DNA from 2 places in the Xanthomonas sp. AM6 genome. Region 1 is predicted to be linked to the other one. Evidence: predicted binding sites of a transcription regulator. Region 1 holds the regulator's gene; the other holds the start of a gene.

Evidence for each region. The regulator FliA, encoded in region 1, starts transcription of late flagellar genes. The targets are predictions, from matches to a motif close to TAAAGTTTNNCNNNCNNNGGCCGATAA.
Region 2: a site for FliA is predicted at 5,169-5,195, ahead of OCJ37_RS12855 (methyl-accepting chemotaxis protein). Genes of this name have one in related genera too.

What each region holds. Positions count from the first base shown of each region.
Region 1 is NZ_CP106869.1:2,555,630-2,571,506, forward strand. It holds gene OCJ37_RS10775 (ligand-binding sensor domain-containing diguanylate cyclase) at 1-2,865, shown strand, start outside; gene flhB (flagellar biosynthesis protein FlhB) at 3,027-4,157, shown strand; gene flhA (flagellar biosynthesis protein FlhA) at 4,175-6,238, shown strand; gene flhF (flagellar biosynthesis GTPase FlhF) at 6,415-8,043, shown strand; gene OCJ37_RS10795 (MinD/ParA family ATP-binding protein) at 8,030-8,914, shown strand; gene OCJ37_RS10800 (RNA polymerase sigma factor FliA) at 8,911-9,660, shown strand; gene cheY (chemotaxis response regulator CheY) at 9,679-10,071, shown strand; gene OCJ37_RS10810 (protein phosphatase CheZ) at 10,071-10,679, shown strand; gene OCJ37_RS10815 (chemotaxis protein CheA) at 10,684-12,420, shown strand; gene OCJ37_RS10820 (flagellar motor protein) at 12,747-13,487, shown strand; gene motD (flagellar motor protein MotD) at 13,498-14,499, shown strand; gene OCJ37_RS10830 (ParA family protein) at 14,499-15,281, shown strand; gene OCJ37_RS10835 (chemotaxis protein CheW) at 15,278-15,877, shown strand, end outside.
Region 2 is NZ_CP106869.1:3,053,200-3,069,076, reverse strand. It holds gene OCJ37_RS12860 (DEAD/DEAH box helicase) at 523-4,881, shown strand; gene OCJ37_RS12855 (methyl-accepting chemotaxis protein) at 5,346-7,013, shown strand; gene OCJ37_RS12850 (chemotaxis protein CheW) at 7,024-7,554, shown strand; gene OCJ37_RS12845 (hypothetical protein) at 7,750-7,917, shown strand; tRNA gene OCJ37_RS12840 (tRNA-Ala) at 8,046-8,121, opposite strand; gene OCJ37_RS12835 (H-NS histone family protein) at 8,521-8,925, shown strand; gene rnd (ribonuclease D) at 9,353-10,438, opposite strand; gene OCJ37_RS12825 (formylglycine-generating enzyme family protein) at 10,543-12,435, shown strand; gene OCJ37_RS12820 (M48 family metallopeptidase) at 12,518-13,429, shown strand; gene OCJ37_RS12815 (vWA domain-containing protein) at 13,496-14,968, opposite strand; gene OCJ37_RS12810 (DUF6491 family protein) at 15,445-15,877, shown strand, end outside.

The DNA of each region.
Region 1 (15,877 bases):
CTGCTGCTGTGGCTCGGCCTGGGCCTGGCCGGACTGGCACCGGGCGACCCCGCCCGCGCCCAGTCGATCCCGTTGCGCCGCTATGCGCACGACCAGGGCCTGCTCGGCCTGGCCGACACCTGCCTGCTGCAGACCGGCAACGGCAGCCTGTGGGTCTGCACCGAAAGCGGCCTGTATCGCTTCAACGGGCACCGCTTCGAACAGGTGCCGCTGCAGGGCCAGCGCGGGCATTTCATCAGCGCCGCGAGCGAGGACGCCGCGCACCGGCTGTGGGTGGCGAGCTTCGATGCGGTGTTCGTCGGCGACGGCAACCGGATGCGGCAACTGAGCGCCGAGGAAACCGGGCCGCTGCGCAAGAACGTGCTGCGCCTGGCCAGCCCGCGCTGGGGCACGGTGCTGCTCAACGGCCCGCAGGCGCTGCGTGCCGTGCCCCGCGGCGACGGACGCTGGCGGCTGCAGCCGCTGTTCGACGCGGCGACGCTGGCGCGGCTGCCGCAGCTCGGGCGGATCGGCGCGGCCCAGGCCGATGCGGACACGCTCTGGCTCGGCTGCGGCCAGGAGCTGTGCCGGGTCGCCGCCGATGGCGCGGTGACGGTCTACGGCCAGGCGCAAGGCCTGCCGCCGGACCGCTGGCGCGGCGTCGTGCGCGCCCGCGACGGCGCGCTGTGGGTGCGCGGCGACCAGCGCCTGATGCGCCTGCCGGCCGCGGCCGAACGCTTCGTCGAACAGCCCTGGCCCGATGCCGGCCCGCACAAGGTGAACGCGCACGCGCAGCTCCTGCTCGATCCGCAAGGGCGCGTGCTGATGCCCACCGGCCAGGGCCTGGCGCGCTGGGAACACGGCCGTTGGCGACGCTTCGGCCGCGGCAACGGCCTGCCCGACGGCGGCATCGTCGCGCTGCTGTTCGACCATGCCGGCGACCTGTGGATGAGCGTGGACGGCGAAGGCGTGGTGCGCTGGAACGGCTACGGCTGGATCGAGAACTGGGACGTGACCCAGGGCATGAGCAGCGCGCCGACCTGGACCGTCCAGCGCCACGGCGACGGCGCACTGCTGCTCGGCAACGAAGGCGGCGTCAACCGCCAGCGCGGCGCCGGCCAGCCGTTCCAGCCATGGCTGGCCGATGCCGGCGTGCAGACCGTGGGCATGCAGACCGCCGCGGACGGCTCGCTGTGGAGCATCGGCTCGCTGGGCGAACTGCACCACCACGACCGCGACGGCCGGCTGCTGCGCCGCTACCCGCGCCTGGGCAGCACGGCCAAGCGGCTGTATCTGGACGCGGCGGGCCGGATCTGGCTGCTGACCATGGAGGGCGTGTACCTGCTGGCGCGGCCGCAGTCGGGCGAGGTCCCGCAACGGGTGCAGGCGCTGCCGGCCAGCGACTACTCCGACATCCAGCAGCGCCGCGACGGCAGCCTGTGGCTGGCCGGCGCGTCCGGGGTGTTCCGGCTGCGCGGCGACACCTGGACCCCGATCCGGCTGCTGCTCGACGGCACGCCGGCGCAGCCCTGGGTCAGCAAGCTGCTGATCGAGGAGGATGGCCAGGTCTGGGCCGCGCTGTACCACCCGGGCGTGTGGCAGGGCCGGCTCGACGGCGACACCCTGCGCCTGCAGCGCGCCGCCCAGCCGCAGCTGCAGGAGCTGCAGATCTACCTGCTGCGGCGCACCGGCAACGGCTGGATCTGGATCGGCCACAACCAGGGCGTGGACATCCACGACGGGCGCCGCTGGTCGCGCCTGACCCAGTCGCAGGGGCTGCTGTGGGACGACATCTCCGAAGCGGCGTTCTTCGAGGACGCCGACGCGTCGGTGTGGATCGGCAACAGCAAGGGCGTCAGCCACGTGCTGGCGCCGCAGCGCCTGTTCCAGGAGCGCGCGCCGGTGCTGACGCTGGACCAGTTCACCCGCGGCGGCCATCCGATCGCCGCCGGCGCGCGCCTGTCCTGGAACCAGGAACCGCTGCACATCGAGGTCGGCGCGCCGGACCTGTACGACGACCGCAACCGGGTCTCGTTCCGCTATCGCTTCGCGGGCGTGCACACGCGCTGGATCGCCACGCCCAACTTCGAGATCGACCATCCGCCGCTGCCGCCCGGCGACTACGTGTTCGAGATCCAGTTGCTCGACGCCTACCGGCGCAGCGCCTCGGCGCCGGTGCGGGTGGCGTTCTCGGTGGCGCCGGTGTGGTGGCGCAGCCCGCCGATGCTGGCGCTGTACGCCCTGCTCGGCGGCGGCCTGGCGATCGCCGCGCTGCACTGGCGCGAGCGCCGCCTGCGCCAGCGCCAGCGCGAACTGGCCGCCCTGGTCGCGCTGCGCACCCAGGAGCTGGAACACGACAAGCGCGAACTGGAGATCGCCCGCGCCGCGCTGGCGGTGAAGGCCTCGCACGACGCCCTGACCGGCCTGCTCAACCGCGCCGGCATCCTCGATGCGCTGGCCGCGCAGATGCAGCGCAGCCAGGCCGAGCGGCAGCCGCTGGCGGTGGCGATGATCGACCTGGACCACTTCAAGCGCATCAACGACGCGCACGGCCACCTGACCGGCGACGCGGTGCTGGTCAAGGTCGCGCGGCGCCTCAACGCCAACCTGCGCGGCTCGGACCTGATCGGCCGCTACGGCGGCGAGGAACTGCTCGGCGTGCTGCCCGGCCTGCCGGTCCCCTCGCACGAGCGGCTGCAGCACCTGCGCGCGGCAATTGGCGACCAGCCGCTGCAGATCGGCACGCAGCGGCTGGCGGTCACCGCCTCGATCGGCGTGGCCTGGTACCGGCCGGGCGAGAGCCTGCAGCAACTGCTGGCCCGCGCCGACGAGGCCCTGTACCGGGCCAAGCACCTGGGCCGCAACCGGGTCGAACTGCACGCCTAGCGCTGCCCTGCCGGCCGCTCGGCCGGCGGTGCTCGGCACCGGCGCCGCCATGCCGCAGGCCCGCGCGGGCCGTCGTAACGCCGCACAGGCGGCCGCCGATGGAACGGAACGGTCCTTGCAGGACGCTGGATCGAATCCCCCTGCCCGGCTCGTCCCACGCCATGTCCGAAAACGAAGAAGGCACCGAAAAAACCGAACAACCTACCGAAAAACGCCTGCGCGAGGCCCGCGAGCAGGGCAACATCCCGCGCTCGCGCGAACTGGCGACGGCGGCGGTGTTCAGCGCCGGCATCTTCGCGCTGATGGGCATGTCCGGTTCGCTGACGGCCGGCGCGGTGACCTGGATGAAGGGCGCGCTGCGCCCGGACCCGAGCCTGTACGGCCACCCCGACGCCCTGTTCGGCCACTTCGGCGAACTGCTGCTGGGCCTGCTGTGGGTGGCGCTGCCGCTGGTCGGCATCTGCCTGGCGGCCGGGTTCGTCGCGCCGCTGGCGATGGGCAGCCTGCGCTTCTCCGGCAACGCGCTGGTGCCCAAGCTGGACCGGCTCAACCCGATGGCCGGGCTGACCCGGCTGTACGGCATGGAAAGCCTGGCCGAACTGTTCAAGTCGATCCTGCGCATGGCCTTCGTCGGCGGCGCCGCCGGCCTGTGCATCTGGAACAACATCGACGGCCTGCGCAGCCTGATGCGGCACCCGCTGGAACAGGCCATCGGCGACGGCCTGGGCTTCACCCTGCGCCTGCTGCTGTACACCGCCGGCGCGCTGGCGCTGCTGGCGGCGATCGACGCGCCGTACCAGAAGTGGAACCACATCCGCAAACTGATGATGACCCGCGACGAAGTGCGCCGGGAGATGAAGGAGAGCGAGGGCAGCCCGGAGGTCAAGGGCCGCATCCGGCAGATGCAGATGCAGCTGTCACAGCGGCGGATGATGGAGGCGGTGCCCAGCGCCGACGTGGTGGTGGTCAACCCCACCCACTACGCGGTGGCGCTGAAGTACGAGGGCGGGCGCATGCGCGCGCCGACCGTGGTGGCCAAGGGCGTGGACGAACTGGCCTTCCGCATCCGCGAACTCGGCGAGCAGCACCGCGTCGCAGTGGTGTCTGCGCCGCCTTTGGCACGCGCCTTGTATCGGGAAGGCGAACTCGGCAAGGAAATTCCCGTGAGACTGTATTCGGCGGTGGCGCAGATCCTCTCCTACGTGTACCAGCTGCGCGCCTGGCGCACTGGCCCGATGCCGCCGCTGCCGCCGCTGGACGTCGATGAATTCGCCCCGGGGAGCACGCCATGAGCCAGCCGGCCGCGCAGATGAACACGCGCAAGATGATGGACATGATCAAGCACGGCCTCGGCGCGCCGGTGATCGTGATGGCGATGCTGGCGATGGTGGTGGTGCCGCTGGCCGCGCCGGTGCTGGACGCCCTGTTCACCTTCAACATCGCGATCTCGCTGATGGTGCTGCTGGCGGTGGTGTACGTGAAGCGGCCGCTGGAGTTCAGCATCTTCCCGATCGTGCTGCTGATGACCACGATGCTGCGCCTGGCGCTGAACGTGGCCTCCACCCGCGTGATCCTGATCAACGGCCAGGACGGCCACGGCGCCGCCGGCAAGGTCATCGAGGCCTTCGGCGAGTTCGTGATCGGCGGCAACTACGCGGTCGGCATCGTGGTGTTCGCGATCCTGACCATCATCAACTTCGTGGTCATCACCAAGGGCGCCGGGCGCGTGTCGGAAGTGACCGCGCGCTTCATCCTCGACGCCATGCCCGGCAAGCAGATGGCGATCGACGCCGACCTCAACGCCGGCCTGCTGACCCGCGAGGAAGCCAAGGCCCGGCGCGAGGAAGTGCGCGAGGAAGCGGACTTCTACGGCTCGATGGACGGCGCCAGCAAGTTCATCCGCGGCGACGCCATCGCCGGCATCCTGATCCTGTTCATCAACCTCATCGGCGGCATGGCGGTCGGCGTCCTGCAGCACGGCATGCCGGTCGCCCAGGCTGCCTCCACCTACACCCTGCTGTCGATCGGCGACGGCCTGGTCGCGCAGCTGCCGGCGCTGCTGGTGTCCTCGGCGGTGGCGATGCTGGTCACCCGCGCCTCGCGCTCGCAGGACATGGGCGCCTCGATGATGGGCCAGGTGTTCGGCCAGCACAAAGCGCTGGCGGTGGCCGCGGCGATCCTGGGCCTGGTCGGCCTGGTCCCGGGCATGCCCAACGTCGCTTTCTTGACGCTGGCGCTGATCCTGGGCCTGCTGGCCTGGAAGATGTGGAAGCGCAGCCTGCTGCCGGAAGAAGCCAAGCCCGATCCGGTGCAACAGGCGGCCGCCGCCGGCGCGCAGGCCAACGCCGAGCTGGGCTGGGACGAACTGCGCCCGATCGACCCGCTGGGCCTGGAGGTCGGCTACCGGCTGATCCCGCTGGTGGACAAGGCCCAGGGCGGCGAGCTGATGGCGCGGATCAAGGGCGTGCGGCGCAAGCTGACCCAGGACATCGGCTTCCTGATCCCGCCGGTGCACATCCGCGACAACCTGGAACTGCCGGCCAACGCCTACCGCCTGCTGGTGCACGGCGTGCCGGTGGCCACCGCCGACATCCATCCGGACCGCGAACTGGCGCTGGACCCGGGCGGCGCGCTGGGCAAGATCGACGGCATCCCCGGCAAGGACCCCGCGTTCGGCCTGGACGCCATCTGGATCCAGCCGCACCAGCGCGCCCAGGCCGAGACCATGGGCTACACCGTGGTCGACCCGGCCACGGTGATCGCCACCCACCTGTCGCACCTGATCCGCGAGCACGCCCCGGAACTGCTCGGCCACGAGGAAGTGCAGCAGCTGCTGGCCACCCTGGCCAAGAGCGCGCCGAAGCTGGTCGAGGACCTCACCCCCAAGGCGCTGCCGCTGTCGGTGGTGGTGCGCGTGCTGCAGAACCTGCTGATCGAGAAGATCCCGGTGCGGCAGCTGCGCAAGATCGTCGAGGCGCTGGTCGAACAGGCCCCGCAGAGTCAGGAACCCGGCGTGCTCACCGCCGCGGTGCGCAATGCGCTGGGCCGGTTCATCGTCCAGGAAATCGCCGGCATGTCCGCCGAACTGCCGGTGTTCACCCTGGCCCCGCAATTGGAACGTGTCTTGCAGGACTCTACCCAGGGCAACGGTGCCGCGCTGGAACCCGGCCTGGCCGAGCGGCTGCATCAGAGCCTGGCGGACTGCGTCAGCAAGCAGGAAGCGCGCAACGAACCGGCCGTGGTGCTGGTCCCGGCGCAGGTCCGCGCCGCGCTGGCCAGGCTGGTCCGCCACAGCGTCCCCTCGCTGTCGGTGCTGTCCTACAGCGAGGTACCGGAAGACAAGCGGCTGAAGTTGGTCGGGACGATCAGCTGACAGGCAGGGATTGGTGATTTGGGATTCGGGATTCGCAACAGCGCACCCCGCGAGCGGAGAGAGACAGCAATGAAACGATCGAAGACAACCAGAGCAAGGCGACCGGATGCCAACCGCGCAATGGCGGCCTCCGCGACCCATCCCCACTCCCCACTCCCGAATCCCGGTTTCCACCCATGAAAATCAAACGCTTCGTAGCTCCCGACATGCGCACCGCGTTCCGCATGGTGCGCGACGAGCACGGTCCGGATGCGGTGATCCTGTCCAACCGGCGCACCGACGAGGGCATCGAGATCGTCGCCGCCAGCAACTACGACGAGGCGCTGGTGCAGCAGGCGCTGGACGCGGTGCGGCCGGACGAGACGGCGCGGCTGCCGGTGTCGGCCGCCAATCCGGCGCCGCGTGCGGCCAAGGCCGGCGCCGCCGGCAACTCGGCGATGGCGATGATGGCCGCGATCAGCGATCGCCGCAGCGCCCCGGCCGCCGCGGCGACGCAGGCCGCGCCGGCGCGGCCGCTGACCCAGCCTGCCGCGATCGCCGCCTCGGCGATGCCGGCCGGCACCGCGCCGGCGCCGAGCCGGCCCGCTGCCGCGCCGCGTGCCCCCGCTCCCGCCTCCGCGCCGGCGCCTGCCGAATTCCAGATTCCCGAGGACGTGTTCCGCAACGCGCCGATCAGCGTGCCGATGCCGAGCCCGTTCGCCGCTGCGGCCTCCGCGTCCAGCGCCGCCGCCAGCGCCGCCGCGGTGCCGGCCTGGCTCGAAGGCATCGCCGCGGTCTCGCTGACCCCGGCGGCCGCCACGGCTGCGCCGGCCGCCGAGCCGGCGCCGGTCGCGGCCAGCGCCGGGATCCCGGCGCCGCCGGCCCTGGCGCCGGTGCCGAGCTTCCCGGCCATGCAGAACGACGAACAATTGACTCAGCTGCGCGACGAACTGGCGCTGATGCGGCAGATGATCGAGCGCGAGATGAACCGGCTCACCGACGAACGCCTGCGCGGCTCGCCGGTCCGCGCCCAGGCGCTGGAGCTGATGGACGACTACGGCTTCGACAGCGGCCTGACCCGCGACGTGGTCATGCAGATCCCGGCCGACCTGGAACTGCACCGCGGCCGCGGGATGATGCTGGGGCTGCTGTCCAAGCGCCTGCCGATCGCCGCGCTGGATCCGATCGAGGAAGGCGGCGTGATCGCCCTGATCGGCCCCACCGGCGCCGGCAAGACCACCACCATCGCCAAGCTGGCCTCGCGCTTCCTGGAACGCCACGCCGCCCGCGACGTGGCCCTGGTCACCACCGACACCATCCGCGTCGGCGGCCGCGAACAGCTGCACAGCTACGGCCGCCAGCTCGGCATCGCCGTGCACGAGGCCGACAGCGACGCCGCCCTGCAACAGCTGCTGGAGCGCCTGCGCGACTACAAGCTGGTGCTGATCGACACCGCCGGCATGGGCCAGCGCGACCGCGCGCTGGTCGGGCAGCTGCACTGGCTGCGCGCCTCCAGAGTGGTCCGGTCCTTGCTAGTACTTCCTGCCAATGCCCATTTCTCCGACCTGGACGAGGTGGTGCGCCGGTTCGCCGGCGCCGATCCGCAGGGGGTGATCTTGACCAAGCTGGACGAAACCGGGCGGTTTGGAAGTGCACTGTCGGTGGTCGCGGACCACCGGCTTCCCATCACCTGGGTGACCGATGGTCAGCGCGTGCCGGACGACCTGCACCGCGCCAACGCCGCCAGCCTGGTACTGCGCCTTGAAGATTTGCGGCGCGCTGCCGATAAGCCCTGTACTCCGGAGCAGAACCATGCCGTCGCGTGATTACGCCAATCTGACCAATGCCTTCCCCCTGTCGGCAACGCGCAGCGAACCGCTGGGCCCGGTGCGCACGATCGCCGTGACCGGCGGCAAGGGCGGCGTCGGCAAGACCAACATCTCGGTCAACCTGTCGATGGCGCTGGCCGACATGGGCAAGCGCACCCTGCTGCTGGACGCCGACCTGGGCCTGGCCAACGTCGACGTGCTGCTCGGGCTGACCCCCAAGTTCACCCTGGCCGACCTGGTCGCCGGGCGCTGCACCCTGGAAGAAGTGCTGATCGACATGCCCAACGGGCTGATGGTGGTGCCCGCCGCCTCCGGCCGCCGGCACATGGCCGAGCTGCCGCCGGCCCAGCACGTGGGCCTGGTCAACGTGTTCTCCGAGCTGCAGCGCGAGCTGGACGTGATGATCATCGACACCGCCGCCGGCATCACCGACAGCGTGCTGACCTTCTGCCAGGCCGCGCAGGACGCGGTGGTGGTGGTCTGCGACGAGCCGGCCTCGATCACCGACGCCTACGCGCTGATCAAGGTGCTGTCGCGCGAACGCGGCGTGGACCGGGTGCAGATCGTGGCCAACATGGTCCGCGACCTCAACGAAGGCCGCCTGCTGTACGACAAGCTGAGCCGGGTGTGCGAGAAGTTCCTCGGCGACGTGTCGCTGAACTACCTGGGCTGCGTGCCGCAGGACGACTGGCTGCGCCTGGCGGTGCAGCGCCAGCAGCCGGTGGTCAAGGCCTACCCGTCCAGCCCGTCGGCGCAGGCGATCGCCGAGATCGCCCGGCGCACCGCGCGCTGGCAGGCGCCGACCGTGCCGCGCGGCAACGTCGAGTTCTTCGTCGAACGGATCATCCAGCGGGGGGTCGCCGCATGAACGCCGCCGCCCAGTACCGCGCCGTGCAGCGCAACAGTTCCAACGACTACATCGCCCAGCATTCGGACCTGGTGCGGCGCATCGCCCACCACCTGGCGGCGCGGCTGCCGGCCAGCGTGGAGATCGACGACCTGATCCAGGCCGGCATGATCGGCCTGATCGAGGCCTCGCGCAGCTACGACGCCGACCAGGGCGCCTCGTTCGAGACCTACGCCTCGATCCGCATCCGCGGCTCGATGATCGACGAGATCCGCCGCGGCGACTGGGTGCCGCGTTCGGTGCACCGCCGCGCCCGCGACGCCGCCTCGGCGATCCGCAGGATCGAGCAGAGCACCGGCCGCGCCGCCGCCGCCAACGAAGTGGCCGCGGCGATGGACATGCCGCTTCCCGAATACCTGCGATTGATGGAAGATGCCGCGCGCGGCCAGGTGCTGAGCCTGGAATCGCGGGTCGAGGACCACGGCGAGCTGGACACCATCGCCAAGGGCGGGCCCAATCCGCAGCAGATGCTGGAACGCAGCGAATTCGGCCGCGAGCTGGGCAAGGCCATCGCGCAATTGCCCGAACGCGAGCAGCTGGTGCTGTCGCTGTACTACGAACAGGAATTGAACCTGAAGGAAATCGGCGCGGTGCTCGGTGTCAGCGAGTCGCGCGTCTGCCAGATCCACGGCCAGGCCACGGTACGGTTGCGCGGGCGCCTGAAAGCGTTCGAAGCGGCGGACGCCGGCCTGGAAGACGAAGAATAAGACCCAAGGGAGTTAGCGGTGAACAAGAACATGCGGATTTTGATCGTGGACGATTTCTCGACGATGCGGCGCATCGTCAAGAATCTGCTCGGCGATCTGGGCTTCACCAACACTGCAGAGGCCGAGGACGGCAACAGTGCCCTGGCTGCACTGCGCTCGGCGCCGTTCGAGTTCGTGGTCACCGACTGGAACATGCCCGGCATGACCGGCATCGACCTGCTGCGCAACATTCGCGCCGACGACAAGCTCAAGCACCTGCCGGTGCTGATGGTGACCGCCGAGGCCAAGCGCGAGCAGATCATCGAGGCCGCGCAGTGCGGCGTGAACGGCTACATCATCAAGCCGTTCACCGCGCAGACGCTGCAGGAGAAGCTGGGCAAGATCTTCGAACGCCTGGGAGCGACCGCCTGATGGAAGCCACCGCCGAACGCAGCGCCCTGATCGAACGCCTGCAAGGTGCGCTGGACGCACTGGAAAAGGGCGACGAAGCCGGCTGGCGCAGGGAAATCGACACCCTCGCCGCCTGGCGCACGCGGCCGATGATGCAGGGCCTGAGCCGGCTGGCGCGCGACCTGGGCCAGGCGCTGGGCGAACTGCCGACCGTGCCCACCGAGGCCGGCGAGCTGGACGACGCCTGCTCGCGCCTGGACCACGTGGTGGCGATGACCGAAGAGGCCAGCCACCGCACCCTGGACCTGGCCGAGGAATGCCGCGCGCTGGCCGAACAGCTGCGCGCCGGCGGCCTCACCGGCGACCAGGGCGAGATCCTCGACAAGATCCGCCACAACCTCACCGAGATGGCCCTGGCGCAGAGCTTCCAGGACCTGACCGGGCAGATCATCCGCCGCGTCGCGGCGATCGTGCGCCGCGTGCACGAGGGCTTCGGCGCGCTGGGATTGCCGCCGAAGGAAGAGAAGAAACCCGATGGCAGCCTGGCCGGCCCCGCGCTGGCCGGACTGGACCGTCACGGCGTGTCGCAGAACGACGCCGACGACCTGCTGTCCGGACTGGGACTGTAATGCCATGAGCGCCGTACCCGACGACATCGCTGCCGACTTCATCATCGAAGCCCAGGAGATCCTGGACCGGCTCGGCGAGCAGCTGGTGTCGCTGGAGCAGGCGCCCGAGGACAGCGACCAGCTCAACGCGGTGTTCCGCGGCTTCCACACGCTCAAGGGCGGCGCCGGCTTCCTGGCGATCAACGCCATGGTCGAGCTGTGCCACGCCGCCGAGGACACCCTGGGCCAGGCCCGCGCCGGTCAGGCCACGCTGCAGGCGCGGCACTTCGACGCCGCGCAGCAGTCGCTGGACTACCTGCAGTCGATGCTCGACGCGTTCGGCAGCGGCAACGAGCCGCCGCGCGCGCCGCCGCAGCTGATCGCGCAGTTCGCGACCAGCGGCGAGGAGACCAGCGCCCCGATCGCCGCGCCCGTCGCTGCGGCGCCGGCCAAGGCGCCGGCCGCCGGCGGCAACGGCGAGATGATCGACGACGAGGAATTCGAAGCGCTGCTCGACCAGCTGCACGGCGCCGCCGCGCCGAGCGCGCTGCCGGTCGCGGCCGCCGCGCCGCGTCCGGCACCGGCCAAGCCGGCCGCCGCGCCGGCCAAGGCCGCCGAACCCGAACACACCGTGCGCGTGGACACCAAGCGCCTGGATGCGATCGTCAACCTGATCGGCGAACTGGTGCTGTCGCGCAACCGGCTCAAGACCCTGCGCGTGCGCCTGCGCGACGAAGAACTGGACCGCGCGGTCAGCAGCCTGGACATCGCCACCGCGCGCCTGCAGTCGGCGGTGATGCGCACCCGCATGCAGCCGGTCGGCAAGGTGTTCTCGCGCTTCCCCAAGGTGGCGCGCGACGTCGCCCGCTCCCTGAACAAGGAAGTGGACCTGGAACTGATTGGCGCCGACACCGAACTGGACCGCAACCTGGTCGAGGCGCTGGCCGATCCGCTGGTGCACCTGGTGCGCAACGCGATCGACCACGGCATCGAGACCCCGGCGCTGCGCGAGGCCACCGGCAAGCCGCGCGGCGGCCACGTGCGCCTGTCGGCGCAGCAGGAAGGCGACTACGTCAGCATCGAGGTGCAGGACGACGGCGCCGGCATCGACCCCGAGCGCCTGCGCCAGAAGGCGCGCGAGAAAGGCCTGATCGACCCGGAAGCCGCCGCGCGCCTGACCACCGAGGAGTGCCTGCACCTGGTGTTCCTGCCGGGCTTTTCGACCAAATCCGAGGTCACCGACATCTCCGGCCGCGGCGTCGGCATGGACGTGGTGCAGTCGCGCATCCGCGAACTCAGCGGGCAGATCCAGATCCAGTCCGAACTGGGCCGCGGCAGCCGCTTCCTGATCCGCGTGCCGCTGACCCTGGCGATCCTGCCGACCCTGCTGGTGCAGGCCGGCGACACCGTCTACGCGCTGCCGCTGGCGCGCGTGGTGGAAGTGCTGCACGCGCCGAGCCGCTCGCTGGGCTGGTTCGACGGCCGCGCCGTGCTCGACCGGCAATCGCACACGCTGCCGCTGGTGGACCTGCGCCAGTGGCTGAACATCGAAGCGCCGCAGCTGCCGCTGCTGACCGTGGTGGTGCTGCAGGCCGGCGAATCGCGCATGGGCCTGATCGTGGACCAGGTCCGCGGCCGCGAGGAAGTGGTGATCAAGCCGCTGCCGCGCGCCCTGCGCGGCCTGCCCGGCTACGCCGGCGCGACCCTGATCGGCGACGGCCGGCTGGCGCTGATCCTGGATGTGGACGGCCTGAAGAGCTGAGGGGCCGGGATTCGGGAGTGGGGAGCGGGGATTCGCAAGGGCGGTCCCGGTGCGGAGCGTTTGCGTGGCGATCCGATGCCCGAAGTGCCATGGACGTGGCGGCAAGTTCAGTGGCTGTCTCGGTCGCGCTTTGCTGTAGGAGCGGCTTCAGCCGCGACGCCTTATCGGCAAGGCGTCGCGGCTGAAGCCGCTCCTACAGAAGGCAGCGCATTCGCCGATCTGCGGCTCGGCAGCCGACGGCCAGCCGCCTCGAATCCCAATCCCGAATCCCCAATCCCCAATCCCGGCCCCATCAAGTCCCTCCCCGCGCTGCCGATAGTTCCTGCATGGACAAACTCAGTCTCATTGGCTTGCTGTTGGCGATCGCCTCGCTGGTCGGCGGCAGCATCCTCAAGGGCGCCGGCATCTCGGCGCTGTGGTCGCCGGCCGCGTTCGTGATCGTGATCGTCGGCACCGTGGCCGCGATCCTGGTGCATACGCCGCCGGCGGTGTTCAAGCGCGCGTTCCAGATCGCCAAGTGGATCCTGCATCCGCCGGCCAGCGACCGGCAGGCGCTGCTGCAGCAGATCGTGGAGTGGAGCAACATCGCCCGCCGCCAGGGCCTGCTCGGCCTGGAGAACCAGGTCCAGCACCAGAGCGACCCGTTCGTGCGCAAGGGCCTGCAGATGCTGGTGGACGGCGTGGAGCCGGAATCGATCCGGCACATGCTGGAGATCGACCTCGACGGCCAGGAGCACTGCGACCTGGCCGCGGCCAAGGTGTTCGAAGGCATGGGCATCTACGCGCCGACGCTGGGCATCATCGGCGCGGTGCTGGGCCTGATCGCGGTGATGAAGAACCTCGCCGACCCGAGCAAGCTCGGCCACGGCATCGCCGCCGCGTTCACCGCCACCATCTACGGCATCGCCTCGGCCAACCTGCTGTTCCTGCCGATGGCCAGCAAGCTCAAGAGCGTGATCAAGCACAGCAGCGGCGAGCGCGAAATGGTCATCGAAGGGCTCATCGCCATCGCCCAGGGCGAGAACCCGCGCAACATCGAATCGAAACTGGCCGGCTTCTTGCATTGACCCGACCACTATGGCCCGCAAGCACCAGCACGAAGATCACGTCAACCACGAGGCATGGGCCATCCCCTATGCCGACCTGATGACGTTGCTGCTCGCCTTCTTCGTGGTGATGTACGCGCTGTCCACGGTCAACGAGGCCAAGTACCGGGTCATGGCCGACGCGATGAGCACCGCCTTCGGCGGCGCGCCGCGGACCATGAGCCCGGTGCAGGTCGGCGAGCGCCTGATGCAGGGCCAGGGCGGCGCGCGCCCGACCCCGATCAAGTCCAGCCCGGCGCTGTCCCTGCCCGACCCGAACCGGCTGCCGTCGGCCTCGCCGCTGCGCGCGGCCAGCGCATTGCGCGACGAGGAACAGCTGCGGCGCGCGCAGCGCCAGCTCGACGGCATCGCCGACCGGCTCGGCGCCGCGCTGGCGCCGCTGATCGACAAGAAACTGATCAGCGTGCGCCACGCCGGGCTGTGGATCGAGGTGGAGATCAACAGCGACATCCTGTTCGGCTCCGGCTCCGCGTCGCTGGACCAGAGCGCCCGCGCCACCCTGGCGCAGCTGGCGCAGGTGCTGGTGCCGGTGCCCAACGGCGTGCGCGTGGAGGGCTATACCGACAACAGCCCGATCGCCACCTTGCAGTTCCCGTCCAACTGGGAGCTGTCGGCGGCGCGCGCGGCCAGCGTGGTGCACCTGTTCGCCGACCAGGGCCTGCAGCCGTCGCGGCTGTCGATGATCGGCTACGGCGAGTTCCGCCCGCGCGCCGACAACGACACCCAGGCCGGCCGCAACGCCAACCGCCGCGTGGTGCTGGTGATCCTGGCCGATGCCGGCGGCGCCGAAGCCAACGGCATCGACAGCGGGCGCAGCGCGGCACCCATCACCGCGGCCGCCGCCCCGGCGCCGCAGGACCGATTCAGCAATGCCGGCACCGCGCCGGCGACCCCGACCTACCCCGCCGCGGCGGCTGCCGGCACTGCCGGCGCGCCCCGCGCCGTACCTGCCGCAATTGAAGGAGTGAACTGATGCGCATCTGGGCGATTGCCAACCAGAAGGGTGGCGTGGGCAAGACCACGACCACGCTGGCGCTGGGCCGTGGCCTGGCCATGCTCGGCCACCGGGTGCTGATGCTGGATCTCGATCCGCACGCCTCGCTGACCCGCGCCTTCGACGTGCCGCAGGACCCGCCGCCGAGCGGCGTGCTCGACCTGTTCTCGACCCCGCCGGGCGAACTGGCGGCGCTGGCCCGCGACAGCGCCATCGAGCGCCTGAGCTACGTCTGCGGGCAGACCGCGCTGGCCACGCTGGAGCGGCGCAGCGCCAACCAGCCCGGGCTCGGCCTGGCGCTGCAGCAGGCCATGGCCCGCCACGTCGGCCAGCACGACTACATCCTGCTCGACTGCCCGCCGACCCTGGGCCTGCTGATGATCAACGCACTGGCCGCGGCCGACCGGGTGATCATCCCGACCCAGGCCGAGCCGCTGGCGCTGCACGGCCTGGCCAGCATGGTCCGCACCGTGGACATGGTCGAGCGCTCGCGCCGGCGCCCCCTGCCCACCTCGATCCTGCCGACGCTGTTCGACAAGCGCACCCGCGCCGGCAACGAGACCCTGCGGCAGATGCAGGACAGCTACGGCGAGCGGGTCTGGGAAGACGCGATCCCGGTCGACACCAAGATCTGCAACGTCAAGGCCTTGACGGTCGCCGGCGTGCCCGGCGACTACCCCGGCCGCGGCCTGGCCGCCTACCGCCGCGCGCTGGAATGGCTGGTCGCCAGCGACGCCACCCCGATGGAGCAGGCCGCATGAACACGCCCGGGGTCATCGACGACTATCTGGAAGGCCTGCTGCACGACGTGATCGCCGAGGAGCAGAACGAACGGCAGGCAACGCTCGCCGCCGCCAGCGCGACGGTGCCGGCGGCGCCTGTCGCCGAGCCAGCCGTACCCGCCGGCCCGACCCCGGAACAGATCGCGGCCGCGGTGCTGGCCGAAGCCGATTCCGACCCGGCCCTGGCCGGCATCATGTCGCAGCAGGCCCTGGCGCCCGCGCCCGCCGGCCCGACCCCGGAAGAGATCGCCGCCGCCGTGCTGGCCGAAGCCGACTCCGACCCGGCCCTGGCCGGGATCATGTCGCAGCAGGCACTGGCGCCCGCGCCGGCCGGCCCGACCCCGGAAGAGATCGCCGCCGCCGTGCTGGCCGAGGCCGACTCCGACCCGGCCCTGGCCGGCATCATGTCGCAGCAGGCCCTGGCGCCCGCGCCCGCCGGCCCGACCCCGGAAGAGATCGCCGCCGCGGTGCTGGCCGAAGCCGACTCCGACCCGGCCCTGGCCGGCATCATGTCGCAGCAGGCCCTGGCGCCCGCGCCGGCCGGCCCGACCCCGGAAGAGATCGCCGCCGCGGTG
Region 2 (15,877 bases), 500 kb from region 1:
GCGCCCGCTGCAGGCGGTGCGAGGAAACGGCGATCTGCGCCGATGCATGCGCTGTGCGCATGCCGGCCGGTGACGTGGGCGAACGCGGCGCCGCGTTCGGGGATGCAAGGCCAGCGGAGCGCATGCATTGGCCGCGCAACGCTGGCGCGAGCGCGCAGGCATGCGGGGCGAATGTCCGCCGACGCCGACGCTGCTGTTCGACCATGCTGCCATGCCGCATGCAGGACTCCCCGAGCGAGTACCAGGTCCGTTGCGCCGATCCTGGGGGCGCAAACGTGACGACATCGACAACATAACCGCGCATCCCGGGGCATGTGGTAGACAGTGCGGTTTTCGATGAACGATTAACCGGAAAAGCCCTGGAAAACAGCCGCGCCGCGCGTCCGCGCTTGAACCGGACTGGTAACGTCACCACCTCCTGTTGCGTACGCCGTTGCCGCGGTTGTCGCGTGAGACAATCGAACGGTTCCGCTTCCGCCGCCCTTGCATCCGCCGGCAAGGGCGCGCGCCGCAGGAGACCGCATGTCCTTCGTGCAAGCACGCTTCCATCCCGCCGTCGCTCGCTGGTTCGAGCGCCGTTTCCCCGCGCCGACGCCGGCGCAGGCGGCCGCTTGGCCGGCGATCCAGGCCGGGCGGCATACGCTGGTGGCGGCGCCGACCGGCTCCGGCAAGACCCTGACCGCGTTCCTGGCCGCGCTCGACGCGCTGCTGCGCGAAGGCCTGCGCGACGGCGCGCTCGCCGACCGCACCCAGGTGCTGTACGTATCGCCGCTGAAAGCGCTGTCCAACGACATCCAGCTCAATCTCGAAGCGCCCCTGGCCGGCATCCGCGCCGAACTGGCCGCGCTCGGCTTGCCCGACGTGGAGATCCGCACCGCGGTGCGCACCGGCGACACGCCGCAGCGCGAGCGCGCGCAGGCGCGGCGGCGGCCGCCGCACGTGCTGGTGACCACGCCCGAATCGCTGTACGTGCTGCTCGGCTCGGTCTCCGGCCGCGACACGCTGCGCCACGTGCGCACGGTGATCGTCGACGAGATCCACGCGCTGGCGGCGAACAAGCGCGGCAGCCACCTGGCGCTGTCGCTGCAGCGCCTGCAACAGCTGTGCGCGGTGCCGCCGCTGCGCATTGGCCTGTCGGCGACGCAGAAGCCGATCGACGCGGTCGCGCGCTTCCTGGTCGGCAGCGCGGCGGTGCACGACGGCCAGCCCGATTGCGAGATCGTCGACATCGGCTACGCGCGCGCCCGCGACCTGGCGCTGGAGGTGCCGCCGACGCCGCTGAGCGTGACCATGTCCGCCGACCAGTGGCAGCAGGTGTACACGCGCCTGGCCGAACTGGTGCGCGCGCACCGCACCACGCTGGTGTTCGTCAACACCCGGCGCATGGCCGAACGCGCGGCGCGGCACCTTGGCGAACTGCTCGGCAACGACGCGGTGGCGGCGCATCACGGCAGCCTGGCGCGCGAGGCGCGGCTGCTCGCCGAGCAGCGGCTCAAGGCCGGCCAGCTGCAGGTGCTGGTCGCCACCGCGTCGCTGGAGCTGGGCCTGGACATCGGCGACGTGGACCTGGTGTGCCAGCTCGGCTCGCCGCGTTCGATCGCCAGTTTCCTGCAGCGCGCCGGGCGCTCCGGCCACGCCGTCGGCGGCACGCCGAAGGCGCGGCTGTTCCCGCAGTCGCGCGACGACCTGGTCGAATGCGCGGCGCTGCTGGACTGCGTGCGCCGCGGCGAACTGGATGCGCTGCACATGCTCGACGCGCCGCTGGACGTGCTGGCGCAACAGCTGGTCGCCGAGGTGGCGTGCCAGGAATGGGACGAGGACGCGCTGTACGCGCTGGTCCGCGGCGCCTGGCCGTACGCGACGCTGCCGCGCGAGCGCTTCGACGCGGTGCTGCGGATGCTGAGCGACGGCTTCAGCACCCGGCTCGGCCCGCGTGCCGGCTACCTGCACCGCGACGCGGTGCATCGCCGCGTGCGCGAGCGGCGCGGCGCGCGCATGGCGGCGCTGACCTCCGGCGGCACCATCCCCGAGACCGGCGACTACAGCGTGCTGCTGGAGCCGCAGGCCGAGACCATCGGCACGGTCAACGAGGACTTCGCGGTGGAGAGCCTCAGCGGCGACGTGTTCCAGCTCGGCAACGCCAGCTACCGCATCCTGCGCGTGGAGCCGGGCCGGGTGCGGGTGGAAGACGCGCGCGGCGCGCCGCCGAACATCCCGTTCTGGCTCGGCGAGGCGCCCGGGCGCAGCGACGAGCTGTCGGCCGGCGTGTCGCGGCTGCGCGCGCAGCTGGAGCAGTGCCTGGAGCAGGGCGGCGCGGCGCAGGCGCTGGCCTGGCTGGGCGGGGACCTGGCGCTGGACGCCGCCGCCGCGCAGCAGTTGGTCGACTACCTGGGCCGCGCCCGCACCGCGCTGGGCGCGCTGCCCACGCAGCAGTGCATCGTGCTGGAGCGCTTCTTCGACGACAGCGGCGGCACCCAGCTGGTGATCCACAGCGTGCACGGCAGCCGCATCAATCGCGCCTGGGGCCTGGCCCTGCGCAAGCGCTTCTGCCGCACCTTCAATTTCGAACTGCAGGCGGCGGCCACCGAGGACGCGATCGTGCTGTCGCTGTCGACCCGGCACAGCTTCGCGCTGGAGGAGGTCGCGCGCTATCTGCACAGCGCATCGGCGCTGGACGTGCTGGTGCAGGCGCTGCTGGAGGCGCCGCTGTTCGGCGTGCGCTGGCGCTGGAACGCCACCAATGCGCTGGCATTGCCGCGCTTCACCGGCGGGCGCAAGGTCGCCCCGCAGCTGCAGCGGATGAAGTCCGAGGACCTGCTGGCCACGGTGTTCCCGGACCAGGTGGCCTGCGCCGAGAACCTGGTCGGCGAGCGCGAGATTCCCGAACACCCGCTGGTCGCGCAGACGCTGCACGACTGCCTGCACGAGGCGATGGACAGCGACGGCTGGCTGCGGCTGCAGCGCGGCATCGAGGACGGCAGCGTGCGCGTGCTGGCGCGCGACCTGGCCGCGCCGTCGCCGCTGGCGGCCGAGGCGCTGGACGCGCGGCCGTACGCGTTCCTCGACGACGCGCCGCTGGAGGAGCGCCGCACCCAGGCCGTGCACAGCCGCCGCTACCAGGACCCGGACAGCGCCGACGACCTGGGCCGGCTCGACCCGGAGGCGATCGCCGCGGTGCGCGAGGAGGCCTGGCCGCAGCCGCGCAGCCGCGACGAGATGCACGAGGCGCTGGTCGCGCTCGGCGCGCTGGACGCCGCCGAAGCCGCCGCGCACGAGGCCTGGCCGGCGTGGCTGGCGGAACTGGCCGCCGATGCGCGCGCCACCCGGCTGCAGGGCGTAGGAGACGACGGCGCCGCGCTGTGGGTCGCGGCCGAGTCGCTGGCGCTGGTCGCGCCGCTGTATCCGCAGGCCGAGGCGCAGCCGCGCATCGCCGTGCCGGAGGGCTATGCGATCGACGACTGGCAGCGCGACGGCGCGCTGCGCGAGCTGCTGCGCCTGCGCCTGGCCGCGCTGGGGCCGGTGAGCGCGGCGACACTGGCGGCGCCGCTGCGGCTGCCGCTGCGCGAGGTGCAGGCCGGCCTGCTGGCGCTGCAGCGCGACGGCTACGTCCTGCCCGGCCGCTTCAGCGCCGACGCCGCTGCCGACGAATGGTGCGAGCGCCACCTGCTGGCGCGCATCCATCGCTACACGCTGGGCCGCTTGCGCCGCGAGATCGAACCGGTGGCGCCGCGCGACTACGCGCGCTTCCTGTTCCGCTGGCAGCATCTGGACGGCGAAGGCCGGGTCGCCGGCGCGGAGGCGCTGGCCAGCGTGCTGGCGCAGCTGGAAGGCTTCGAGGCGCCGGCGGCATTGTGGGAAAGCGAGCTGTTGCCGGCGCGGGTGCGCGATTACGCCCCGGCGTGGCTGGACGAACTGTGCAGCGCCGGGCGCACGCTGTGGACGCGGCTGCGCCCGGCCGCGGCCAGCGTGGGCGGCGCCGGCTCGCTGCGCAGCACGCCGATCCTGTTGCTGCCGCGGCGCAGCGCCGCGCAGTGGTCGCGGTTGCTGCCGGCCGCGGCCGCGCCGGCCGCGCTCGGCTCGCGCGCGCAGAAGGTCGCCGACTACCTGGACGCGCACGGCGCCTCGTTCTTCGACGAGATCGCCGACGCCACGCGGCTGCTGTCCACCGAACTGGAAGAGGCGCTGGCGGACCTGGTGGCCGCCGGCCGCATCCATTGCGACAGCTACGCCGGGTTGCGCGCGTTGCTGGTGCCGGCCTCCAAGCGGCCGTCCGCGGTGTCGCGGCGGCGGCGCCGGGTGCCGTTGTACGGCATCCAGGACGCGGGACGCTGGGCGCTGCTGCGCACCGCCACCGACGGCGCCGCCGCGACCGCGCGCGGCGAGGCCATCGAGCACCTGGCGCGGACCCTGCTGCGCCGCTACGGCGTGGTCTGCTGGCGCCTGATGGAGCGCGAGGCGGCGTGGCTGCCGCCGTGGCGCGAGCTGCTGCGCGTCTACCACCGGCTGGAGGCGCGCGGCGAGATCCGCGGCGGGCGTTTCATCAGCGGGCTGTCCGGCGAGCAGTTCGCGCTGCCCGAGGCGATCGGCCTGCTGCGCCAGGTGCGCCGGCAGCCGCACGACGGCGCCTGGTTGTGCGTGGCCGCCGCCGATCCGGCGAACCTGCTCGGCGGCGTGCTGCCGGGCAACCGGGTGCCGCGCGTGCCCGGCGCGCGGGTGCTGTACCGCGACGGCGTGCCGATGGCGACCTGGGTCGCCGAGCGTTTCGAACCGTTGCAGGAACTGAGCGCCGCCGACAGCGCGATGGCGCGGCAGCGGCTGACCGAACCGGCAGCATCAAGCACACGCGACGCCATCGCTGCGATGCTCGCCAGCCTGAGCTGACCGCGCCACGGCAGGAGCGGCTGGCTGCTGTCGCCGCCCGGAGACGCCGCGGTGCTTGAACGTCGGTTCCTTCACGTATTGTCTACAATTTGTTGTGGTGCAAATCACCGTTTTTTCCGCGACGTCGGGGCGGAAATTTCCCGTTGAGGACAAGTGCGGCATGCGGCGCGGGTGCGCGCCGCGCCCGTCGCCTATGCGATGACGTCCGCCCAGAAAGGCTCCGTCCGTGTTCAGCGCACGTCCGCAGCACTTGCCTGTGTGCTCAATTCCGCAGTTGCGATGGCGATTAAAGGCGACTTGGGGAGCGCCGATAGCTTTCACGCAACGAGCGACAGCGCTACGACAGGACATCGCTGCGTTACGCACATCGATGATCGTTCCCGGCCCAGGTGGGTGTAGCGGGAAGGACATCCGGGCGCGCCGTGTCGGGCGCGATCGTTACCAAACAATCGGGGAAAGACACCATGTTGGGCAATATGAAGATCGGTATCAGGCTTACCTGCGCGTTCCTGATCGTGGCCGCCATCGGCGCCTGCATCGGCGCCATCGGCATCCGCAATTCCGGACGCATCAACCACTACGCCACGCTGTTGTACGAGCGCGAGCTGCTCGGCGTGTCCAATATCAAGGAAGCCAACATCAACCTGATCTACGCAGGCCGCGCGCGCTCCAACCTGCAGTTGGCCACCACGCAGGAAGAACGCGCCAAGCACCTCGCCAGCATCGACAAGTACACCGCGAGCATGGTCGATTACATGACCAAGGCGCGCGCCTCGATGGACGGCCCCGAGGCCAAGGCCACCCTGGCGCGCTTCGACGAAGCGTGGAAGGTGTACCTGGCGCGCCGCGGCGCGTTCCTGGAGAAAGCGACGCAGCAGCCGCTGCAGGACGCCAATCCGGAACTCATCGCGTTGTCCACCGCCGCGCGCAGCGCCTCCGACGACGTCGACGCGCTGATGACCGAGCTGGCCAAGATGAAGGAAGCCAACGCGGCGGCCGCGAGTACCGAGACCAATGCGATCTATACCAGCGGCGCCAAGGTGCTGACGGCCATCATCGTGGTCGGCGTGCTGCTCGGCGTGTGCCTGGGCTTCTTCATCAGCCGCAGCGTGACCAAGCCGATCGGCAAGGCGGTGGATGCCGCCAATGCGCTGGCCGACGGCGACCTGAGCGTCGTGATCGAAACCACGTCCAAGGACGAGGCGGGGCAGTTGCTGCTGGCGATGCGACGCATGGTCGAGAAGCTGCAGCAGGTGGTCGGCGAGGTCAATGCCAGCGCGCAGACCCTGGCCGGCGCCTCGGAGGAGGTCAGCGCCACCGCGCAGTCGCTGAGCCAGGCCTCGACCGAGCAGGCCGCGGGCGTGGAGGAAACCAGCGCATCGCTGGAGCAGATGACCGCCTCGATCGGGCAGAACACCGAGAACGCGCGTATCACCGACGGCATGGCCGCGCAGGCCGCCAAGGAAACCGTGGAAGGCGGCGAAGCGGTGGTCGCCACCGTGGCGGCGATGAAGCAGATCGCGCAGAAGATCGGCATCATCGATGACATCGCCTACCAGACCAACCTGCTGGCGCTGAACGCGGCCATCGAGGCGGCGCGCGCCGGCGAGCACGGCAAGGGTTTCGCCGTGGTCGCCGCGGAAGTGCGCAAGCTGGCCGAACGCAGCCAGGTCGCCGCGCAGGAGATCGGCGAAGTCGCCGGCTCCAGCGTCGAGCTGGCGGAGAAGGCCGGACGCCTGCTGGAGACCATCGTGCCCAGCATCAAGAAGACCTCCGACCTGGTGCAGGAAATCGCCGCGGCGTCGCAGGAGCAGTCCTCCGGCGTGGCGCAGATCAATTCGGCGGTGGTGCAGCTGAGCCAGACCACGCAGCAGAACGCCACCGCGTCCGAGGAACTGGCCGCGACCGCCGAGGAAATGAGCACGCAGGCCGAGAACCTGCAGCAGTCGATGGCGTTCTTCCGCCTGGGTCATGGCCATGGCGAGGCGCCGCGCCTGCCGCGCGCCGCGGACAAGCCCGGCGTCCGGGCGGTCGTCGGTCGCGTCGAGCCCAAGCGCGTGCGCCCGCGTGCGCCGCAGCCGGCCTATGCGATGGCGGCCGGTCCGGACGAATCGCAGTTCGCCAGCTTCTGAGGAGCACGCCATGCGCGCACAACTTGGCAATGCCGCGGCCGCGCCGCCGGACGCGGATCCGGCGGTGGCGTCGCTGCCGTCGCAGTTCCTGACCTTTCAGCTGGAACAGGAGCTGTTCGGCCTGAACATCGTCGGCATCCACGAGATCATCGAATACCGCGCGCCGACGCCGGTCCCGACCATGCCCGCCTGCGTGCGCGGCGTGATCAACCTGCGCGGCGCCGTGGTGCCGGTGGTGGACCTGCAATTGCGGCTCGGCCGCGCGCCCAGCCGCGTCACCCGGCGCAGCTGCATCGTGATCGTGACCGCCGAAGACGCCGGCACGACCCAGGCCTTCGGCCTGCTGGTCGATGCGGTCAGCGAGGTGCTGGACATCCCGGCGCAGCAGATCGAGGCGGCGCCGTCGTTCGGCGGCGGCATCCGCCAGGAGTTGCTGCAGGGCATGGGCAAGCTGGAGGGCCGCCTGGTGATCCTGCTGGACCGGGCGCGCCTGCTGCGCATGGACGAGATCGCCGGCGCTGCGCTGCAGGCGGCGGCCTGAGCGAAAGAGGGTGGCCGCTCCATGGCAACCGCGCCGGCACTGCGCGCGGGCGCCAGTGTGCACCTCGCGCGCCCTGTTCGCAGGCAGCGAGGCGCCACGCCAGCTGCAGCGAAGACCCGCGCCGTGATATGCGCATCACGGCGGCCCCGCTAGTGTTTCCGGGACAGGGCATCCGCCCACAGCGAGGTCCGGACCATGGCAGACAAAGACACGCAACACGGCAAGCAGCAAGGGATCCAGGAAGGCCAACAGGACCGGGCGCAGGACGAGGTGGCCAAGCAGCGGTCGGGCCGGGAGGACGAGAAGCTGCGCGAAGCCCACGAACGCGGGCCCAAGTCCGGCGGCGACCAAGCGGCCGGCTGAGCCGTCCGCAGGCTGCCTGGGCCGCGGTGCGGCGGCGTGCGCGCAATGGCGCGCCGCTACCCAGCAGGCGCCGTCCGCAGACACAAAAAAGCCCCGGAGGCGACTCCGGGGCTTTTCGTCTGAAGAAGTGGTGGAGCGGAAGGGGATCGAACCCTCGACCTTCGCATTGCGAACGCGACGCTCTCCCAGCTGAGCTACCGCCCCACATCAGACGCATAGTCTAACTGGCCCGGGGCGTGCGTGCCAAGAGGGCGATGCGGCCCGCGCGTCTGGCCGCTGGCGCTCGCGGTCGCGCACGCACGGCTGCGCCACTAGCGCTTCGCGCAGGCCGCGGCGGTGCGCGCAGGTGGCGGCACGCGCACGCTCGACGACAAGGCGCGCTTGGCCGGGCGTGCGCGCCCGATGCTGACGCGTGCCCCTCGGGCACCCATACGCGGCAACCTGCAGACCGCTGGCGTGAAGGCGGAAATGCACGCCCGTATTCCGGCAGCCGGCGGGGAGAGTCGATATAATCGTGGGCCGAAATCCTCGTCAGACGGTTTCGTCGTTCCGGATGAGATATTCCGTCCGTTCCAAATCTTTTTATCCACGGGTCCTTGAAAAATGACGGAAGTTCGCAACTTGCAACAAATCGCCGAAGCCAAGGCCAAGCTGCAGGAAGAGATGCGCAAGCTGGAAGAGCAGGAGAAGCAGGCGCGCGAAGGCGAGACCAGCGCCGCGCATGCCAACGTGCTGTCGCTGCTGGAGCAGTTCGCCGAGTTCTTCAGCGCCAAGCAGCGCAACGAGATCGCCGCCTACGTGACCAGCGCCGCGCCGAAGCCCGCCAGCGCCAAGTCCGCCGGCGGCCGCAGCGAGGTCAAGCCGAAGTACCAGCTGCCGCACACCGGCGAGACCTGGTCCGGCCGTGGCCGCACGCCGAAGGCGTTCGCCGCGTGGGAAGGCACCGCCGCCTACAACGAATGGAAGGCGCGCCACCCGGACCTGAAGTTCCCGCTGGTCAAATACTGATCGGTTTACTGATCGGTCGCAAAAAGGCCAGGGGTTTCCTGGCCTTTTTTATGGGCGATGGTTTTCAGGCGGTGTCGCGCTTTCGCTGTGAATAAGCGGGCGAGGGCACGCGATAAACGGAATACGCTGCATGCCGGAAGGCTTACTCGCCGGCATGTCGGTGGTTGTGGCGCAAACGTCCGACACCGCGCTGTGAGACTGAGTCGTTCCAATCTGATCGCGCCAGCGCGGGACCAGCACGCCTGGGCGAAGACGGATCCTGCGCCCCACAGCTGCGAATGCGCCGCGGCCGCTCACCACCTTGCGTCTGTCCGGGCGACCAGACCCTGTAGGAGCGACTTCAGTCGCGACGGGCTTTACCGGTAGAGCCCGTCGCGACTGAAGTCGCTCCTACAAACGCTTTCGCTGACTTTGCCTGAGCCGACGCCTAGCCAGCGCTGCCCAGCAGCGGCTGCAGCGTCGCTTCCAGTTCGCGGCGGCGCCAGCCGGCCAGCGGTTGCGGCCATTGGCCGCTTTCCAGCAAGGCTTCCAGGTGCTTGCGCGAGGCCAGCAGGCCGTCGGGCAGGCCCAGCTCGGCGCTGCGGGCGGACACCGCGTCCTGCAGGCGCTTCAGCGCCGCCTTGTTGTCGTCGCTGGCGGCCAGCGCCAGCGGCGCGTCGGCTTCGTCGGGCAGTGGCGTGGTCAGCGCCTGCCACAGCGCCTCGCCGAGCTTGCGCGGGGCCTTGGGATGCTTGTCCAGCAGCGCCTGCAGGCCGTGGCGGTCGTCGGGCGGAAAGCGCGCCAGGGTGGCGGCCAGTTCGTTGTCCAGGATCCAGCTGCGCGGCTTGTCGCTGTGCCGGGCCTGCACGTCGCGCCAGCGCAGCAGGCGCAGCAGGCGCTGCTGCGCCGGCGGATCCATGAACTGCGCTGCGCGCATGCCCAGGTGCGGCCAGCGCTCGCCTTCGTCGTGCTCGACGGTGCCGAGCAGGCGCTCGCCGTCCTCGTGCAGCCAGGCGCTGCGGTCCAGCGCCTGCAGCCGTTGCTGCAGGGCGTCGTGGATCGCGAACAGGTGGCGCACGTCGTCGGCGGCGTATTCCAGCTGCGCCGGCGACAGCGGACGGCGCAGCCAGTCCGAGCGGGTCTCGCCCTTGGCCAGGTGCACCCCGGTGATCTCCAGCACCAGCTTCTGGTAGCCCATGCCCGCGCCGATGCCGGCCAGGCCGGCGCCGATCTGGGTGTCGAACAGCGGCCGCGGCAGCGCGCCGCAGGCGCACTTGAACGCGACCAGGTCTTCGCTGGCGCTGTGCATGACCTTGAGGATGGCGGGATCCGACAGCCACGGCGCCAGCGCCTGCGGCATGCCGGGGATCAGCGGGTCGATCAGCAGGATCTCGTCGGCCACCGCCATCTGCACCAGCGCCAGCTGCGGCCAGTAGGTGCGTTCGCGGACGAATTCGGTATCCAGGCCGATCCTGGCCGGGCGCTGCGCCAGCCGCTCGGCCAGCTCGGCGGGTTGCTTGATCCAATAGGGCACGTGGTTTCCGTCGAATGCAGGGTTTGCTCAGGCAGGCGAGAATAGCCTAACGTCGGCCCGCCGGCCGCACGGACGCCGATGGCGCGAACGCCGTCGCAAGGCCAATGTCGTTGGGAGGATGCGTGCGCACGAGCGGTTCTGCGATTGCCTGGGCCCTGCTGGCCGCGCTGCTGGGCGGCTGCACCGGGCAGGCGCCCGCGCCTGCGCCGGCTCCTGCCGGGCCGGCGCCGCAGGCCAGGGCCGCGGCGGCCAAGCCGGCGCAGGCGCCCAGCGTCACCATCGGCGGCGAGGATGCCGCCGAGACGGTGGCGCGCTGGCAGCCGCCGCTGCCGACGCTCGATCGCGCCGATCTGGCCCAGGCGCGGCGCGATGCCGCGCGCGCTCTGGCCGACGACCGCCTGTTCGAGGACGCGCAATCGGCGATTCCGCTGTACCTGGCGATCCGCGCGCTGGCGCCGCAGGACCGGGTGGCGCGCGACGGCCTGCGCAAGGCGCGGCTGCGCCTGCTGCAGCTCGGCGATGCGTTGTTGCAGGCCTCGGAGCAGCAGGAGCAGGCGCTGGAGCGCGCCGGCCGCATCGCGATGGTGGCGCTGTCGCTGGATGCCGACGATCCGGCGGTGCGGCGCCTGCAGCAGCGGGTGGAGATCGCGCTGCGGGTGCTGGCCTACAACCGCGCCGGCGAGGAGGATCTGCGCGCCGGCCGGCTCGGCGAGGACGGCAACGGCGCGCTGGCCAATTTCCGCGAAGCCCTGCAGCTGGACGCCGACGATGCGCGCGCGCGGCAGGGCGTGGCGGCGGTGGAGAGCGCGGTGATCCGGCGCGCCGAGGCGGCCGCGGCGGCGTCCGATTTCGCCGCCGCCGGCAGCTGGCTGGCGCGCGCCGCGCGCATCCGCGACGGCGCCGCCACCGTGCACGATGCGCGGGTGCGGGTGGAAGGCGTGCGCACCGCGCGCATCGCCGGCCTGCGCGATGCCGGCCTGCGCGACCTGGCCACGCCAGCCGGGCTGAAGGCCGCGCGCGAGAAGCTGGGCGAGGTGCTGCGCATCGCCGACCCGGGCGACCCGGTGGCGGCGATGCTGCGCGAGCGCATCGACCTGGCCACCCACTACGGCAGCTTCCGCCCCGGCCAGGTGTTCACCGACGGCATGAGCAGCGGCGAGCGCGGGCCGCAGATGATCGTGGTGCCGCACGGCGGTTTCCGCATGGGCGCCAGCGCGACCGAGCCCGGCGCGGTGCCGGCCGAGCAGCCGCTGCACTACGTGCGCTTCGAGCGCGGCTTCGCGATGTCGATTACCGAAGTCACCGTGGCCGAGTTCCGCCGTTTCGTCGAGGCCAGCGGCGCGCGGCCGCGCGCGACCCGGCGCGGGCATTCGATCGTCTACGACGAGCGCAGCGGCAATTTCGTGCGCCGCAGCGGCACCGACTGGCAGTCCGACTACAACGGCGCGCGCGCCGCGCCGAACAGTCCGGTGATGCACGTCAGCGTGCGCGATGCCGAAGCCTATGCGGCATGGCTGTCGCAGCAGACCGGGCGCCACTACCGGCTGCCCAGCGAGGCCGAGTTCGAATACGCGCTGCGCGCCGGCAGCCGCGGCCGCTACCCGTGGGGCAACGCCGGCGTGCCGCCGCGCGGCGCCGGCAACTTCACCGGCGGCGGCGACGTCTCGCCCAGCGGCCGGCACTGGAACAACGCCTTCGTCGGCTATGCCGACGGCTTCTGGGGGCCGGCGCCGGTCGCCAGCTTCAAGGCCAATGCCTGGGGCCTGCACGACATGGGCGGCAATCTCAGCGAGTGGGTCGCCGATTGCTGGCATTCCAGCTACCGCCGCGCGCCCGCCGACGGCAACGCCTGGTACAACCCCGGCTGCCGCTCGCGCGTGGTGCGCGGCGGCAACTGGGCCAACGCGCCGGAGCAGACCCGTGCCGCCTGGCGGCTGATGCAGGACTCCGACACCACCAGCGCCCGGGTCGGGTTCCGCCTAGTGCGCGGAATTTGACACGGCCGCGCCGCCGCCGCGGCTACAGTGCCGCGCACGGGCATGCGCCATCGCCGCCCACCAGCCAGCAAGGGGATTGGACATGAGCAACGTCTTCGGCCGCCAGGGCGGGGAGCAGGGCGGCAGCCGCCGCGGGCCGCTGGGCGGCGTGCGCTGGCTGGTGCTGCTGGGCTTCGCGGTATACGCGGGGTTCTACTGGTTCTCCAACCGCAGCGAGGATCCGTACACCGGTGAGAAGGTGCTGATCGACAGTTCGCTCGGCGTGGAGGACGAGAAGGCGCTGGGCCTGCAGGCCTACCAGGAGATCCTGGCGCAGGAGCGCCCGGTCGATCCGCAGTCGCAGGTGGCGCAGCAGGTGCGCGCGATCGCGCAGCGGCTGATCGCCAAGGTCGACGTGGTCGAGGACGCGCTGGCCGCCGAGCACGGCATGCAGGCCAAGCACTACGCGCGCGGCTTCGACTGGGACGTCAACGTGATCGAGTCCGAGCAGGCCAATGCGTTCTGCCTGCCCGGCGGCAAGATGGCGGTCTACACCGGCCTGCTGCCGGTGGCCAAGAACGCCGATGCGGTGGCGGTGGTGATGGGCCACGAGATCGCGCACGCGCTGCTGCGCCACGGCGCGCAGCGCATGGCGCAGCAGAAGCTGACCCAGATCGGGCAGATGGCCGGCGCGGCCAGCGGCATGGACCCGCAACAGCAGCAGATGGCGATGGCGGCGATGGGCTACGGCTACCTGCTGCCGTACGCGCGCAGCCACGAGACCCAGGCCGACGAGGTCGGGCTGATGCTGGCCGCGGCGGCCTGCTTCGATCCGCGCGAAGCGGTGCCGCTGTGGGAACGGATGAGCGCCAGCAGCGGCGGCCAGGCGCCGCCGGAGTTCTCGTCCACGCATCCCAATCCGGGCACGCGCATTCAGAACCTGCAGGCGCTGATGCCCAAAGCGCTGGAGTACCGGCAGCGTTTCTGCGAGTCGGCCAAGACCGCGCAGCGCTGAGCGAGGCGGCAGGCGCGGGCGGCTGAGCTGCGCACGCCGTGGCGTGTGCAGCCCGCGCGCCTGCGCTCAGCGCGTGGAGACCTGCACCGGCGGCGTCGCCTCCGGCAGGGCCAGGCGTTGCCCGATCGCCAGCAGCTCGACGAACTCGCGGCGCTCGCCGCTGCGATCCGCGCCGGTCGCCGCGCGCGCCGCGGCGGTGACCTGCGCCCAGTCCCAGCCATCGATGTGCGCGCCGCCGCGCAGCAGGTCGGCGTAGGCGGCGACCGCGGCGGCGAAGCGCAAATCCGTGCTCGGCTGCGCCATCGCCGAGGCCGTGGCGACCGTGCTCTGCAGCAGGCGGCTGCGCTCCTGCCCGGGCAGCTTGTAGCGCAGGCGCAACTGCGCCAATTCGCCGGCATGCAGCGGCGTCTGCGGCTGCGCCGGTCCGGCGTAGCGCAGGGCCGGCAGGCGCCGCGATGCGCTGCCCACGGGAGTGATCTCGTACAGCGCGGTGACGCTGTGTCCGGCGCCGATCTCGCCGGCATCGACCTTGTCGTTGGCGAAATCCTCGCGCGCCAGCAGCCGGTTCTCGTAGCCGATCAGCCGATATTCGGCGACCTGCGCCGGATTGAACTCGACCTGGATCTTGACGTCGCGGGCGATGGTCAGCAGCGTGGCCTGCATCTGCTGCACCAGTACCTTGTGCGCCTCTCGCGCCGAATCGATGTAGGCGTGGTTGCCGTCGCCGACATCGGCCAGGCGCTCGGCCATCGCGTCGTTGTAGTTGCCGCGGCCGAAGCCGAGCGTGCTCAGCGCCACGCCGCTGCGGCGCTGGTCGGCGACCAGCGTCTCCAGCGCGGCGCGGTCGACCGTGCCGACGTTGAAGTCGCCATCGGTGGCCAGGATCACCCGGTTGCTGCCACCGGCGACGAAGCCCTGCCGGGCGGTCGCGTAGGCCAGGCGGATGCCGTCGCCGCCATTGGTGCTGCCGCCGGCCTGCAGTCGCTCCAGCGCGGCGAGGATCTCGGCATGGCGGTCGCCGGGCGTCGGCGGCAACACCAGCCCGGCGGAGCCGGCGTAGACCACGATCGAGACCCGGTCCTGCGCGCGCAGCTGCGGCACCAGCATGGCGAAGGCCTGCTTGAGCAACGGCAGCTTGTCGGCCGAGGCCATCGAACCGGAGGTGTCGATCAGGAACACCAGGTTCGCCGGCGGCGAGGCCTGGCGCGGGACGTCGTAGCCCTTGATGCCGATCATCAGCAGCTGCCGCTGCGGGTTCCACGGGGCGGGCGCCAGTTCGGTGGACACGCGGAACGGCACGTCGCGGTCGCGCGGCGCCGGGTGCGCGTAGTCGAAGTAGTTGATGAATTCCTCCGCGCGCACCGCGTCGGCCGGCGGGCGCTGGCCGTCGCGCAGCATGCGCCGCACGTTGGCGTAGCTGCCGGTGTCCACATCGATCGAAAAGGTGGACAGCGGCTGTTCGCGCGCACTGTGCACCGGGTTGTCCGCCGGGCGTTCGTAGTGTTCGCGGTCCAACGGCGGCATCTGCGCGGCGTCCATCGACAGCTGCGCGCGCTGGGCGGCAACGGCCCGCTGGCGAATCGGCGAAGGCGCGGCAGGCGTGGCCGGCGCCAAGGCCCGTGCCGGCGGCGCGGGTGGCGCGGGCGGCGTCATCGGCGATTGCGACGCCGGCTGCGCGGTGGTTTCAACCAGGGGTTCGGGGGATGCCTGCGCCTTGACGCGGACGAAGGCGTCGCTCGGTGCCGGCGCGCGTACGTCGGCGCGATCGTCGGCGGTGCTGCAGCTTGCCAGCAGCGCGGCAAGGAGCAGGGACGGCAGGGCGGGGCGGTACGGGCGTGGGTGCATGGCGGGCGCTCGGTGATGGTCCGAGGCTGCAAACGCGCGACGGGCAGGATCGGGGTTGGACTCGGGGCCATCCCGTCTTGCTGCCTTGCGGCTGAATGCCCCGCCTGCGCGCGCACGGCGTGGCATCGGGGCGGGTGCATCATGCGCGTATCGCCACGGGAGCATTCGCCATGAAACGCCTCTTGCTGTCATCGCTCGGGCTGGCCGCGCTGCTGGCCGGCTGCGCCACCAACCGCCTCGGCGACGACGAGCGGCTGGCGCTGTACCGCGCCCATGCCGCCGCGCCGGTGCGCGACTTCCAGTACTTCAATCGGATCAGCGGCTGGACCGCGCTCGGCGACAGCGCGCTGGCGGTGTGGACGCGCCCGAACCAGGCCTACCTGCTCGAGCTGAGCGGCCGCTGCGCCGACCTGGATTACGCGCCGACGATCGCCATTACCCATTTCGGCGACCGCGTCTCGGCGCGTTTCGACGACGTGCTGGTGATCGGCGGCAGCCCGGGCGCGATCCGCCTGCCGTGCCGCATCCAGAGCATCCGCCCGCTGGACGTCAAGGCGCTGCGCACCTCGGAGAAGGAACTGCGCGAGGCCAAGGTGCAGGAGC